3 regions of the Streptomyces sp. NPDC013157 genome follow, and region 1 is predicted to be linked to each of the others. Evidence: riboswitches for the same ligand, from Rfam matches in the RefSeq annotation. Region 1 holds a riboswitch; each other region holds the start of a gene.

The links. Region 1 has a riboswitch for thiamine pyrophosphate ahead of thiC (phosphomethylpyrimidine synthase ThiC). Riboswitches for the same ligand answer to the same signal wherever they lie in the genome.
Region 2: linked by a shared signal. The riboswitch ahead of thiO (glycine oxidase ThiO) and the one ahead of thiC (phosphomethylpyrimidine synthase ThiC) in region 1 are both predicted to bind thiamine pyrophosphate.
Region 3: linked by a shared signal. The riboswitch ahead of ACFY6U_RS23075 (thiamine ABC transporter substrate binding subunit) and the one ahead of thiC (phosphomethylpyrimidine synthase ThiC) in region 1 are both predicted to bind thiamine pyrophosphate.

The regions. Positions count from the first base shown of each region.
Region 1 covers NZ_JBIBAK010000012.1:245,289-248,556, forward strand. The annotation lists gene ACFY6U_RS32270 (hypothetical protein) at 1-182, shown strand, start outside; gene thiC (phosphomethylpyrimidine synthase ThiC) at 342-2,162, opposite strand; TPP riboswitch at 2,155-2,332, opposite strand; gene ACFY6U_RS32280 (YibE/F family protein) at 2,404-3,268, shown strand, end outside.
Region 2 covers NZ_JBIBAK010000004.1:269,946-273,213, forward strand. The annotation lists gene ACFY6U_RS14530 (thiazole synthase) at 1-511, opposite strand, end outside; gene thiS (sulfur carrier protein ThiS) at 517-729, opposite strand; gene thiO (glycine oxidase ThiO) at 726-1,895, opposite strand; TPP riboswitch at 1,893-2,004, opposite strand; gene ACFY6U_RS14545 (NAD(P)/FAD-dependent oxidoreductase) at 2,170-3,268, shown strand, end outside.
Region 3 covers NZ_JBIBAK010000007.1:346,134-349,401, reverse strand. The annotation lists gene ACFY6U_RS23080 (ABC transporter permease) at 1-482, opposite strand, end outside; gene ACFY6U_RS23075 (thiamine ABC transporter substrate binding subunit) at 527-1,597, opposite strand; TPP riboswitch at 1,670-1,777, opposite strand; gene rlmN (23S rRNA (adenine(2503)-C(2))-methyltransferase RlmN) at 1,802-2,908, opposite strand; gene ACFY6U_RS23065 (VOC family protein) at 2,978-3,268, opposite strand, start outside.

The sequences.
Region 1 (3,268 bases):
GGAAGAGGGCCGCGGCCAGGGAGTACAGAAGGATCACCGGTAGCTGGAGAGAGTACTGGCGCCCGGCCCGGTCCGGCGCGGAGGACCAGATGTGCAGGGCGATGCCGGAGATGCAGAGGGCGGCAGTGATGGAGAGCTGCAGCGGACTCATCGGCCACGACTCCTTTTGGTCGCGTCACTGAACGGTCGATCGCTGTGCGGGGCAGCCCGCCTTGCCTCCGAGCATATGACTCGCCGTAGAGGACCAACTCGGATCGACACACTCAACTGCCCTGGCTACGACCGAGCTTGACCCTGTGTGTGTGGGGGGGCAGGCCTTCGGGTCTGCCCCCTTCACCATGTCAGTCGGCGATCGGCAGGTACACCCGGTTCCCGCTCGCGGCGAATTCCTTCGACTTCTGGAGCATCCCCTCCGCGACCTCCTCCGGTGTCGCCCCCTCGGCCGCCGCACCGCCGAACCGCTCTGTGATGCTTTGGCTAATCTTCATCGAGCAGAACTTCGGCCCGCACATCGAGCAGAAGTGAGCCGTCTTCGCCGGCTCCGCCGGGAGCGTCTCGTCGTGGAATTCGCGGGCGGTGTCCGGGTCCAGGGCGAGGTTGAACTGGTCCTCCCACCGGAACTCGAAGCGAGCGTCGGACAGTGCGTCGTCCCACTCCTGCGCGCCGGGGTGGCCCTTGGCGAGGTCGGCCGCGTGGGCTGCGATCTTGTAGGTGATGACGCCGGTCTTGACGTCGTCCCGGTTGGGCAGGCCCAGGTGTTCCTTGGGGGTGACGTAGCAGAGCATCGCCGTGCCCCACCAGGCGATCATCGCGGCACCGATGCCGGAGGTGATGTGGTCGTACGCCGGCGCGACGTCCGTGGTCAGCGGGCCGAGCGTATAGAACGGAGCTTCATCGCAGATCTCCTGCTGAAGGTCGATGTTCTCCTTGATCTTGTGCATCGGGACGTGGCCCGGGCCCTCGATCATGGTCTGTACATCGAAACGCCTGGCGATCCGGTTGAGTTCCCCGAGCGTGCGGAGTTCCGCGAACTGGGCCTCGTCGTTGGCGTCCGCGATGGAGCCGGGGCGCAGCCCGTCGCCGAGCGAGTACGTGACGTCGTAGGCGGCGAGGATCTCGCAGAGTTCCTCGAAGTTCTCGTACAGGAACGACTCCTTGTGGTGCGCGAGGCACCAGGCCGCCATGATCGAGCCACCGCGCGAGACGATGCCGGTCTTGCGGTTGGCGGTGAGCGGCACGTACGGCAGGCGCACGCCTGCGTGGACGGTCATGTAGTCCACGCCCTGCTCGGCCTGTTCGACGACCGTGTCCTTGTAGATCTCCCAGGTCAGTTCCTCGGCCCTGCCGTCGACCTTCTCCAGGGCCTGGTAGAGCGGCACCGTGCCGATGGGGACGGGGGAGTTGCGCAGCACCCATTCACGGGTGGTGTGGATGTTGCGGCCGGTGGAGAGGTCCATGACCGTGTCGGCGCCCCAGCGGGTCGCCCAGGTCATCTTCTCGACCTCCTCCTCGATGGAGGAGGTGACCGCGGAGTTGCCGATGTTGGCGTTGACCTTCACCAGGAACCGCTTGCCGATGATCATCGGCTCGATCTCCGGGTGGTTGACGTTGGCGGGCAGTACGGCCCTGCCCGCCGCGATCTCCTCACGGACCACCGCAGGAGAAACGTTCTCGCGGATGGCCACGTACTCCATCTCCGGGGTGATCTCGCCCCGGCGGGCGTACGCGAGCTGGGTCACCGCCTCGCCTTCCCGGCTGCGACGCGGCTGGCGCGGACGGCCCGGGAAGACCGCATCCAGGTTGCGCAGGCCACCGCGCGGCGAGGTGTGCTTGATTCCGTCGTCCTCAGGACGGACGGGCCGGCCCGCGTACTCCTCGGTGTCGCCGCGGGCGACGATCCAGTTCTCCCGCAGCGGCGGCAGGCCCCTGCGGACGTCGGTCTCGACGAGCGGATCGGTGTACGGGCCTGAGGTGTCGTAGAGCGTGACCGACTGCCCGTTGGTGAGATGCACCTGACGGACCGGCACCCGCAGGTCGGGGCGGGAGCCCTCGACATACCCCTTGTGCCAGCCGATGGACCTCCCGGCCTCCGGGGACGGTTCGCCCGTAATGGACTGTTCGTCCTGGCTGAAGGCAGGCGTGCGTGCGTCCTTGTTGGTCATAAGACCTACTCCCTACGCCGGCATTACCCGGTAACAGGTTCGGCGGTCGACGCAGCGGCTTCCGTCGGGCGGCGTTTCCTGCGAAACATCACACGTTCCACGTGAAACATCGCGAATACGGAGGTCAGCGCCCTCTCAGCCCGGTGCTCCGAGCTCCCGCGTGTGCAAAGGTGCCTCCACGCTAGCGTCAATTCGGGCGCGGTGAACAGAGGGCCCCTACCGTTCTTGCGATGATCGGGCGGTGACCTCGACACAGCAGCACCCCTATCCGCCCCCGGACCCGCGGCGCGGCAACGGCGCCCCGCAGGGCGGCGGACCCGGCCACGGGGGCCGTGGTGCCGGTGACGGACACATCCATGAGCAGGCCCTCAGCCATGCCCACCATCACGACAACGGCCATGCCCACGGCCACCGCGAGGCCCAGGACGGATCCGGACCCGGCGGGGGTCACGGCCATTCGCACGGGCACAGTCACAGCCACGGTCCCGCCGCGCCCGTCTCCAAGCATCTGCGCAAGGTCATCGCGGCGATCCTCATCCCCTTCACCGCCGCGGTCGTGGTCGGTCTGGTGGTGCTGTGGCCCGGCGGTGCCCCGCCGCACGAGCGCACCGGCGTCGGCTTCGACCGCCAGACGCAGGCGGCGACGGTCACCAAGGTCGTCTCGGTCAGCTGCAAGTCGGTCAACGCCTCCGGAGGCGGCTCGACCGCCGACACCGCCACAGCCGACGGCACTTCCTCGAAGGAGGGGGACGGCACCTGCAAGAAGGCCACCGTCCGGGTCGACACCGGCAAGGACAAGGGCCGTACCTTCACCGAGATCGTGCAGCCCGACCAGTCGCGGCAGTTGCACGAGGGCGAGCAGGTCGTGGCCGCGTACGAGCCCTCCGCACCCAGGGACCTGCAGTACTCGGTCACCGACGTGAACCGGAAGTTCCCGATGGCGCTGCTCGCCGGGATCTTCGCGCTCGCCGTCGTGGTGGTGGGCCGCCTGCGCGGTGTGATGGCCCTGGTCGCGCTGGCCGTCAGCTTTCTGGTGCTGACGCTGTTCATCCTGCCGGGGATCCTGCAGGGCTCGAATCCGCTGCTGATGGCGGTGGTCGGGTCGA
Region 2 (3,268 bases), on a different contig from region 1:
GGAAGTTGTGCGGGTTGCGGATCCCGAGCCCCGACCCGATCGGCGACCCGAGCGGCATCACCGCGGCGCACCCCACGTCCTCCAGTTTCCGGGCCAGCACAGGATCGTCGTTCGTGTACGGCAGCACCGTGAACCCGTCGTCCACCAGCGTCTCCGCCGCGTCAAGCAGCTCGACCGGGTCCGGCAGCAGCGTCCGCTCGTCGGCGATGACCTCCAGCTTGACCAGATCGGTCCCCAGTGCCTCCCGCGCCAGCCGTGCCGTCAGCACCGCCTCGCCCGCGGTGTAGCACCCGGCCGTGTTGGGCAGCACCCGGATCCCGAGCCGGTCGAGCACCGACAGCACGGAGCCCCGTACCCCCGGGTCCACCCGCCGCATCGCGACCGTGGTCAGCTCGGTCCCGGACGCGAGGAGCGCCCGCTCCAGCACCTCCAGGCTGGGTGCACCCCCGGTACCCATGATCAGCCGGGACGAGAACGTCGTACCCCCGAGGACGAAGGGATCGTCGGCCATGGCGCTCAGCCTCCCTGCACGGCGGTCAGGACTTCCACCCGGTCGCCGTCGGCGAGCCCGGTCGTCGCCCACTGCCCGCGCGGTACGACGGTCTCGTTGACGGCCGCGGCCACCCCGGAGGGCGCCGCCGTGAGGGACCGCACGAGCGAGTCGAGAGCGGTGCCCGGGGCGATCTCCCGGCGCTCCCCGTTGACGGAGATGGTGACGGAGAGGTTCATGCGGTCTGCTCCACAAGTTGGCGGGGGAGGGGGTCGAATCGCCTCGGCGTGAACGGACGGCCCTCCGCCGGCAGCTCGCCGCCGGCCAGCAGCTCTGCCATGACGTCTCCGGTGACCGGCGTGAGCAGCACCCCGTTGCGGTAGTGCCCGGTGGCCAGCAGCAGTCCGTCGAGGCGGGTCGGCCCGAGCAGCGGCGCGTTGTCGGGGGAGCCGGGGCGCAGTCCGGCCCGGGTCTCGGTCAGGGGCAGCTCGGTGATCCCGGGCACCAGCTCGTGCGCGTCGCGCAGCAGCTCGTACACCCCGCCCGCCGTCACGGTCGTGTCCCAGCCCAGCTCCTCGCTGGTCGCGCCGACGACCAGCTCGCCGTTGTCCCGGGGCACCAGGTAGACGTTCCCGCCGCGCACCACGGCCCGTACGGTCCGGCTGAGGAACGGCGCGTACCGGGCGGGCACGGTCAGCCGCAGCACCTGCCCCTTCACCGGCCGTACCGGCGGCAGCACGTCGTCGGGCACACCCGCCAGCCGCCCGCTCAGGCTGCCGCCCGCGAGCACCACCTGGCCGGCGCCCAGCGCCTCACCCGCACGGGTGCGGACACCGGCGGCCCGTTCCCGTACCACCTCCAGGCGCTCGGCCCAGTCGCGGTGGAACACCACCCCGGCCCGCTCGCACGCGGCCACCAGCGCGGCCGCCAGCCGGCGCGGGTCGATCTGGTGGTCGCCGTCGGCCCGCAGCCCGCCGCGCACACCCGGCGCGAGCATCGGCTCCAGGCGCCGGCACTCCCGCCCGGACAGCCACTCGGACTCCAGGCCCGACTGCTTCTGGAGGGCGTGCAGCTCGCGCAGATGGGCGCGGTCGTCGGCGTCCAGCGCGACCGCGAGGGTGCCGCAGCGCCGGTAGCCGAGGTCGCGGCCGGTGAGCTCGGTCAGCTCGGCGGCGAAGTCGGGATAGCGGCGCGCGGAGGCCAGGTTGAGCCCCAGCAGGGTCTGCTCGCCGTAGTGCAGCTCGGTGACGGCGGCCAGCATCCCGGCCGCGACCTGCGCGGCCCCGCCGCCGGGCTCGGGGTCGGCCACGGCGACGGCGAGCCCGCGCTGGGCCGCCCGCCAGGCCGTGACCAGGCCGATGATTCCGCCCCCGATGACGAGGACGTCGGACGTACGTGAGGACATGGGCGTCCAGCCCCTCCCTTCGCCGGCATGACCCGGATCAGGTTCGTACGGTCGGAGGCCGCCAGCCTCCCTCTCAGCCCGGTGCGTCCGGGCTCCCGCGTGTGCTTCCCCGCCACCCTAGCCCGCGGCGCTCCGCCCCGGTAAGACGGCCTCGGACGGCACTGCGGACGGCGCTGTGGACAGTGCTGTGGACAGTGCTGTGGAACAGGTCATACGCCACGACCCCTGACTGACTCTTTGTCAGTTGTCTATCGTTCTTGTCTATGGTGATCAGGTGAGCGAGCAGACGCAGCGACGGAGCACGTCACAGACGCGGCGCGTGGTCGTCGTGGGCGCGGGGATGGCCGGGGTGCAGACCGCCGTCGCCCTGCGGGAGCAGGGGTTCACCGGGACTGTCACGCTGATCGGCGCCGAGCCGCACCAGCCGTACGACCGGCCGCCGCTCTCCAAGGCCGTGCTGCTCGGCAAGTCGGAGGGCTCCGCCTTCGAGGTGGACTTCGAGGCGCTCGGCATCGAGCTGGCGCTCGGCCGCGAGGCGCTGGGCGTGCGCACCACCGACCATGAGCTGGACACCGAGGCCGGCCCGGTGCCCTACGACGTCCTGGTCCTCGCCACCGGCGCCGAGCCGATCACGCTGCCCGGCACCGAGGGCGTGCCCGGCGTCCATCTGCTGCGCACCCTGGACGACGCCGAGCGGCTGCGGCCCGTGCTCGCCCGGCAGCACGACATCGTGGTCGTCGGCGCGGGCTGGATCGGCGCCGAGTTCGCCACCGCGGCCCGCGAGGCCGGCTGCGCGGTCACCGTGGTCGAGGCCGCCGACCGCCCGCTCGCGGGAGCGCTTCCCGCCGAGGTCGCCGCGCCGATGGCCGCCTGGTACGCGGACAGCGGCACCGACCTGCGCACCCACGCGCGCGTGGCGGGCATCGAGCCCGGCGCGGTGGTGCTCGACGACGGCTCGCGGCTGCCCGCGGGCGCCGTCGTGGTCGGCATCGGCGCCCGCCCCGCCACCGCCTGGCTGGCCGGCTCCGGCATCGGGCTGGGCCCGCACCACGAGGTGCTCGCCGACGACCGCCTGCGCACCAGCGCCCCCGACGTCTACGCGGTCGGCGACTGCGCCTCCTTCCCGTCCGGCCGCTACGCCGAGCGCCTGCTCGTCCACCACTGGGACAACGCCCTCCAGGGCCCGCGCACGGTCGCCGCCAACATCCTCGGCGAGACCGACGCCGTCTACGACCCGGTCCCGTACTTCTGGTCCGAACAGTTCGGCCGCTTCGTCCAGTACGCCGGCCACCACGCCGCCGCCGACCACCTGATCTGGCGCGGCGACCCGACAGGGCCGTCCTGGAGCGTCTGCTGGCTCCGCGAGGGCCGCC
Region 3 (3,268 bases), on a different contig from region 1:
ATCCGGGCGGCCTCCTCCTGCCGCGGGTCCAGCTGGGCCCACAGCCCGCCCACGGTCCGTACGACGACCGCGTAGTTGAAGAAGACGTGCGCCAGCAGGATGGCCCAGACGGTGGTGTCCAGCCGTACGCCCCACAACTCGTCCAGCAGGCCGCCCCGCCCGACGAGCGCGAGGAACGCGGTGCCCACCACGACCGTCGGCAGCACGAAGGGCACCGTCACCACGGCCCGCAGCACCTGCTTGCCCGGGAAGTCGAGGCGGGCGAAGACGTAGGCGGCGGGCAGCGCGGCCAGCAGGGTGAGCGCGGTGGAGGCGAGCGCCTGCCAGGTGGTGAACCAGAGCACGTGCCGGATGTCGGACTGGCCGACGACGTCGGCGATCCGCCCGAACCGCCACACCCCGTCGACCCTCAGCCCGCGCGTGACGATCGCCGCGACCGGCCAGGCGAAGAAGACGGCGAAGAACGCGACCGGCACGAACATCAGTCCGAGCCGCGCCGCGCTCCCCGAACGGCCCTTGTGCGCGGCTACTTCAGTACGAGTGACGTCCACGTCTTGACCCACTGGTCACGGTTGGCGGCGATCTCGTCGGGCGCCATGGTCTCGGGGTCCTGGGCTGCGGGCCCGTACTTCGTGAACTCGGCAGGCACGCTCGCCCCCTTCACCACCGGGTACACGAACATGTTCAGCGGCATGTCCTCCTGGAACTCCCTGGAGACCAGGAAGTCGATGAGGGCCTTGCCGCCCTTGGTGTTCCCCGCGTTGCTCAGCAGCCCCGCGAACTCGATCTGCCGGAAGCAGGTGCCGGTCGCGACCCCGGTGGGCGCGGTGCTCGGCTTCGGGTCGGCGTAGATGACCTCGGCGGGCGGCGAGGAGGCGTACGACACGACGAGCGGCCGGTCGCCGCCGGCCTTCTTGCCGCCGGCCGAGCCGGAGAACTCCTCGTCGTAGGCCTGCTCCCAGCCGTCGACGACCTTGACGCCGTTGGCCTTGAGCTTCTTCCAGTAGTCCTGCCAGCCGTCGTCGCCGTACTGAGCCGCGCTCCCTAGCAGGAATCCCAGCCCCGGCGAGGAGGTGGACGCGTTCTCGGTGACGAGGAGGTTCTTGTACTGCGGCTTGACGAGATCGGCGTACGAGGTCGGCGGGGTCAGCTTGTGCTTGCTGAAGTACGCCTTGTCGTAGTTGACGCAGATGTCGCCGTAGTCGATGGGCGTGACCCGGTGCCTGTCCGCGTCCAGCTGGTACGCCGTGCCGACCGTGCCGAGCCCCTTCGCCTCGTACGGCTGGAAGAGACCGTTGTCGAGGGCCCTGGAGAGCAGGGTGTTGTCGACGCCGAAGAAGACGTCGCCCTGCGGGTTGTCCTTGGTCAGGATCGCCTTGTTGACGGCCTGCCCGGCGTCACCGTCCTTGAGGACCCTGACCTTGTAGCCGGACTGCTTCTCGAAGTCCTGGAGCACGTTCTTGGAGACGGCCCACGAGTCGTGGCTGACCAGAGTGACGGTCTTGGAATCGGCGTCGGAACCCGACGACGACGAGCACGCGGACAGCGTGACGAGACCGAGCCCGACGGCCGCGGCCAAGAAGGTCCTTGTGTGCACTGGTGTTTTCCTCCTGGGGTTGACCAGGAAGAGACGCGGCCCTGCCCGCGGTGTGCGGGCAGGGCGCAACAGCTTGAGTGATGACCGAACTTCCTACCCAGAATGACCTGGGCGAGGTTCAGAGGGTCTGCGGCCCGGTTGCCGCACTCTCAGCGCTGTGGCGCTCCCCTGTCGGAATATGAAGATGTACCTACGGCCCTCAGATTACCGCTCGGTGGCCGCGAGCTGACCGCAGGCTCCGTCGATCTCCTGCCCGCGGGTGTCCCGGATCGTCACCGGCACACCGTGCGCCTCGATCGCCTCGACGAACGCCTTCTCGTCCTCCGGCCGCGACGCGGTCCACTTCGAACCCGGAGTCGGGTTCAGGGGGATGAGGTTGACGTGCACGGGCTTGCCCTTGAGCAGGCGGCCCAGCCGGTCCCCCCGCCACGCCTGGTCGTTGATGTCGCGGATGAGGGCGTACTCGATGCTGAGCCGACGCCCGCTCTTCTCGACGTACTCGAACCCGGCGTCGAGGACCTCGCGCACCTTCCACCGCGTGTTCACGGGGACGAGCGTGTCGCGCAGTTCGTCGTCGGGGGCGTGCAGCGAGATCGCCAGCCGGCACTTGAATCCCTCGTCGGCGAACCGGTGGATGGCCGGGACCAGTCCGACGGTCGAGACGGTGATCCCGCGCTGCGAGAGGCCGAGCCCGTCCGGGGCGGGGTCGGTGAGAGCCCGGATCGCTCCGACCACCCGCTTGTAGTTGGCGAGCGGCTCGCCCATCCCCATGAAGACGATGTTGGAGAGCCGCGCGGGACCGCCAGGCACGTCCCCGTCCCGCAGCGCCCGCATCCCGTCCACGATCTGGTGGACGATCTCGGCGGTCGACAGATTCCGGTCCAGACCCGCCTGCCCGGTCGCGCAGAACGGGCAGTTCATCCCGCACCCCGCCTGCGAGCTGATGCACATGGTCACCCGGTCCGGGTAGCGCATCAGCACCGACTCGACGAGCGTGCCGTCGAACAGCCGCCACAGCGTCTTGCGCGTCGTCCCCTCGTCGGTCGACAGATGCCGTACGACGGTCATCAGCTCGGGGAACAGCGCCTCCCGCAGCTTGTCCCGCGACCCGGCCGGGATGTCGGTCCACTGCTCGGGGTCGTGCGCGTACCGCGCGAAGTAGTGCTGCGAGAGCTGCTTGGCACGGAACGGCTTCTCCCCGACCTCGGCCACCGCGTCCTTGCGCTCGGCGGGCGAGAGATCGGCGAGATGCCGCGGCGGCTTCTTGGCTCCGCGCGGCGCGACGAAAGTGAGTTCTCCGGGATTAGGCATGGCTGTACCAGTGTCGCAGATCAACTGAGGTGGCCTGCGACCGAAGGTTCGGCGGGGACTTGGAAGGGCTCAGCCCCTGGCCGTCGTGATGATGGCGAAGAGGGCGCCGGAGGGGTCGCGGAACATGGCGAAGCGGCCGATGCCCGGGGCCTCGGTGACCGGGATGAGGGTGGTGGCTCCGGACTCGGTGGCCCTGGCGAAGGTGGCGTCGCAGTCGGTCACCTCGAAGTAGGGGTGCCATTCCGGGGTCGAGCCGGCGTCGAGGTTGGCCTGGGGCAACTGCATCAGTCCGCCGTGGGCCGCCGCCGGGCCGGCGCCGGCCGGGGTGAGGATCGTGTAGGTCAGTCCCGGGCCCATCGG